DNA from 2 places in the Xenorhabdus griffiniae genome. Region 1 is predicted to be linked to the other one. Evidence: predicted binding sites of a transcription regulator. Region 1 holds the regulator's gene; the other holds the start of a gene.
What was found. Region 1 encodes LexA, which represses DNA repair genes until DNA is damaged. Its sites were predicted from a motif close to TNCTGTATGTACATACAGNA; they were not measured.
Positions count from the first base shown of each region.

Region 2: the regulator LexA is predicted to act here: its motif matches at 887-906, upstream of dinB (DNA polymerase IV).

Region 1 covers NZ_CP147737.1:3,830,885-3,833,308, reverse strand. The annotation lists gene plsB (glycerol-3-phosphate 1-O-acyltransferase PlsB) at 1-71, opposite strand, end outside; gene WDV75_RS17145 (diacylglycerol kinase) at 209-580, shown strand; gene lexA (transcriptional repressor LexA) at 699-1,313, shown strand; gene zur (zinc uptake transcriptional repressor Zur) at 1,462-1,974, opposite strand; gene WDV75_RS17130 (DUF1266 domain-containing protein) at 2,388-2,424, shown strand, end outside.
Region 2 covers NZ_CP147737.1:1,477,612-1,480,035, reverse strand. The annotation lists gene dinB (DNA polymerase IV) at 1-866, opposite strand, end outside; gene WDV75_RS06650 (choline transporter) at 1,099-2,424, opposite strand, start outside.

The sequences.
Region 1 (2,424 bases):
AATTTACTTTTTACTAATAATTTTAGTGGTAAATTCAATAACTTATAATATATTTTACGCCAACCTGACATAACTGCTTTAAGCCTCTTGTTAGCAACGCATCGCAAGGATACCAGAAACAGATTTTGAGATCTGTGGAAATAAGACAATAATAAGAGCTAAAAGTTATATAACCATATAATCATTAAGTTCATTAAAGAAAATTTTTATGGCAAATCAATCAACAGGTTTAAGCCGTATCATTAAAGCGGCTGGGTATTCGATGAAAGGAATCAGGGCTGCATGGCAAAATGAAGCGGCATTTCGGCAGGAGGCAATTGCGGCCATACTTGCGATCATCGTTGCATTTTCTTTAGATTTTAGCTTGCATGAGAGACTCTTCCTGATTGGCTCTGTTATGCTGGTGGTCATTGTCGAAATCCTCAATAGTGCCATAGAAGCAGTCGTCGATCGTATCGGTAGTGAATATCATGAATTATCAGGTCGAGCGAAAGATATGGGATCGGCGGCGGTATTGCTCACCCTGCTTTTGGCGTTGTTTATTTGGGGAATGATCTTCTGGTCGCATTTTATGCATTGATGGCGCGTATCTTTTCATCAAATACGTTATTTAGCTGCTTTTACATGCTGACAGGTTCCCAATTCGACTTTACCTGTATATACTCACAGTCTGACTGTATAAACAAACAGGGGGCGAAATGAAAGCATTAACTGCCAGGCAGCAGCAAGTTTATGACTTGGTGCGTGACCATATTTCGCAAACGGGTATGCCACCAACACGTGCTGAAATTGCAGCGCGACTTGGTTTTCGTTCACCTAACGCAGCAGAAGAGCATTTAAAGGCACTTGCGCGTAAAGGGGTGATAGAGATTATCTCTGGTGCATCCAGAGGTATCCGTTTGCTGCTTGAAGAAGCTGAAGGGGCAGGATTGCCGCTGATCGGTCGTGTTGCTGCTGGGGAACCACTGCTGGCGCAGGAACACATCGAAAGCCATTATAAGGTTGATCCTGAATTATTCAAACCAAGCGCTGATTTTCTGTTACGTGTCAGTGGCATGTCCATGAAAGACATTGGGATTATGGACGGAGATTTACTGGCTGTGCATAAAACACAGGATGTTCATAATGGGCAAGTCATTGTAGCGCGTATTGAAGATGAAGTCACAGTAAAACGCTTCAAACAAACAGGAAACAAAATTGAACTGATTGCTGAAAATCCGGAATTTAAACCTATTGTTGTTGATTTGAGCGAGCAGAATTTCACTATTGAAGGATTGGCCGTCGGCGTTATTCGTAGCGGGGACTGGTTCTGATTGTAAAGGCGGATAATTGCAGTTGCCATTCTGGGGCGGTCATTTTTCCTAGAACCCGTTAAACTTAAGTTCAACGGGAGCTTGAAAAATATATGATTATATCAGTTATGACCGCCTCATTGCCCAATTTGGCTGCAAATGTTTTTTCTTATTTCTTTTTATTTTCTTCAACCGAATGATTGTGCTGACATATATCGCGCTCCGTGCAGGATTCAATCTCATGGCAGGAAGAACATAGGCCATGAACTTCTATCACGCTATTTCGTAAATGAAACCCCGTACCTTGCGCTAACTGTTGAATCGCTGATTCAATATTCTTTGCATCCTTTTCGGTCACAGAGCCACAAAATTCACAGATAAACATTGCCGAAGTATGGCATGGTTCTTCAAAATGATGGCAAAGCACATAGCTGTTTGTGGATTCTATCTTGTGAATAAAACCTTGTTCCAGCAGAAACTCTAATCCACGATAAACTGTTGGAGGCTTGGCTTGTGGCTCGACTTCACGCAATAAATCCAGCAAATCATAAGCGCTTATCGCGCCAGGCTGTTCAGTAATCAAACGAAGAATCTCAAGGCGTTGAGGTGTCAAACGAACTCCTCTTGACAGGCAGATTGTTTCAGCCTGTGCCAGTAACTTTTTTTGATTGATAGTTTTCATTACACCTCTCACACCTACCCGATGCTAATGACTTTAATGTTATCATGTTTTTTAACCTGAGAGTGGGATCTAGATGATGTTCGGTTCTCGTCTGATATGTAACATAGCGGTGAAGAAGAGGGGTTAACTTGTCATGATGAGATACTTGAAAATAAAGTTAATCCGTGGATAAGAACAATAAAATGGGCTAAAAAACGGAGAAAATAAAACTGAAAATATTGGATAATATCTGAGGATTTAAATTAATTTATCTGGATAATTATATTGAAAATTAAAATTATATACCAATCTAACTGCAATATGCGTGTAATTTATTCCCGCGAAGCGGGGGAATCAGGTTCCATATCGTGTTGTAAATTGCAACTTGAAGTTTAATGCGTATAAATACATCTTACTTAATTCATGGACTAAAAATGAAAGAATTATTGCAAAACCACCCGAATAATAGAA
Region 2 (2,424 bases), 2.4 Mb from region 1:
TTGATACCTTGACGAGCTATGCGGAGATCGGGTTTTACCTTTTCCAATCGTTTTTTCAGTTCAGGATAAAGTTTTTCAATGAGTTCAACACATTCATGCCATTCATGGATATCCTGTGCCAAAGTTTCCTCCACCCCAACGGACTTACGCAAACGTTCTGGCGTGATCTGTCGTTCATCAATACCATGACAACGCTGCCAAAGCGTCAAACCAAACTTACCTAAACTTTTTATTAGTGCCAGCTTGTCATAACGCTGCACGTCAGAACAGGTCGCTAACCCCATGTCTGACAACCGTTTAGCGGTGACCTTTCCAACACCGGGAATTTTGCATAATGCCAGCGACTTAATAAAAGTTTCAACTTGTTCAGGAGAGATAACATACTGCCCATTGGGTTTATTGATATCAGACGCTATCTTGGCTAAAAACCTCACTGGTGCTACACCAGCCGAGGCCGTTAACTGCAATTCATCAAAAATGACCTGACGGATTTCTTGAGCAATCAACGTGGCGGAACCGTGACAATAATGGCAATCCGTCACATCCAGATAGGCCTCATCTAAAGAAAGTGGTTCGATCAACTCAGTATAATGGGAAAAAATTCGACGAATATGTTGAGACACTTCTTTATAATGCGCCATTCTGCCAGGGATGACTTTCAATTGAGGACAAAGTCTTAATGCCGTAGCCGTAGACATCGCACTATGCACCCCAAAACGGCGGGCAGGATAATTTGCCGTACTAATGACGCCCCTTCGATCAGCGCTTCCCCCGACAGCAATGGGAATATTACGGAGTGATGGATTATCCCGCATTTCAACGGCAGCAAAAAAGCAATCCATATCAATATGAATAATTTTGCGCATCTGATCTCCTCACATCAAAATACTGTATAAATATACAGAAAGAGATCATGAAACTCTAGTCAATTTTTCAGCAAAACTTCAACGAACGGATTTCTTCGAATGTAAACAGGCATTCGACTCCCGCCAGGATGAAATAAAATCATTCTCTGTTTTAATAAAAAATCGCCTGTCATTTCAGATAACACAGGCGATTTTTTTATCCTTTACTCTATTTCGCTTATCTTCCTGCCAATTAACCTCCACTAGGAAAAATCAATGTCTGTCCCGGTGCTTCTCGGTTTAAGTGAATAAAATTCAGATGTTTTTCATAGTGGTCAAGAATATCGCTAATGATTTGCTCTTTGGTATAGTCCATCAAATCATTACCCTGTGTTCCTTCCATCAGAAAAGTCTCCAACCGATAATAGTGAGACTTACCCGCTCTCGCCCGATAGGTAAATCCAGGTACAGAATAGCGTTGCGGCCAGATTTGATAGATAAAATTCTGTTCATCCCCTAAATCAACAATTAATTCTAGTGGATTCAGCCACTTGTTCTCCTTAGCTGGCAGTGCATTAAACTGCACTTTCGCACCACGTACAACTAACTCTTTAGCCACTTCTAACATCGCGGGACGGCACACCATATCCAGCATTCGCTGAGTATTTTTCGTACCAGGAAAGTGCATCATACGGCTCAAACGCTGTTTCCAATTCAATGAGCCATTGTCATGCATAAGAGTGGGGGAGGTATTTTGCAGCGAGCTGGCTTTACGAAAATCCTCTACCCGCAAAGACTTATATAGCCCCGCCATGACAAAGAAGATCACAAAACTAAAAGGTAGTCCCATGATAACCGTGGTATTTTGCAAAGCAGGAATACCATCCGTCATGAGGATACCCAGCGTTAATACACCGATTGCCACCGACCAAAAGATACGCAACCAATTTGGTGCATCATTATTGATATCACTTAGATTAGAGGTGAAATTTCCCAGCACTAACGAACCAGAATCCGCCGACGTGACATAAAACAGCAATCCGGTAATGGTGCCCACAGAAGCACTGAACGTGAATGCCGGATAAAGTGCCAGCAAACGATAAAAACCTTGTTCTGGGTGTTGTAACACGGTTTCCGCCAACTGGCGATTACCATGCAGAATTTCATACAACACACTGTTACCAAAAATCGATAGCCACAGCAGTGTAAAAACAAATGGAATGACTAATGTTCCCATAACAAACTGGCGAATCGTTCTGCCACGGGAAATGCGCGCCAGAAACAGCCCTACAAACGGCGACCAGGCCACCCACCATGCCCAGAAAAACAGAGTCCAGTTATTCATCCATTCAGTGGGGCGTTCAAAGGCAAAACTGTTCAGCGTCATACTCATAAAACGGCTGATATAATCCCCGACGTTCTGCACTAATCCGTTAAGCAGGAATTCGGTATCGCCCATAAACAAAATGAATAAAACCAAGCCAAGAGCCAGCAGGACATTCAATTCAGACAAAAACCGAATGCCTTTGTTTACGCCGGAAGTTACGGAGATAATGGCTATCACCACAGATAATAGTAT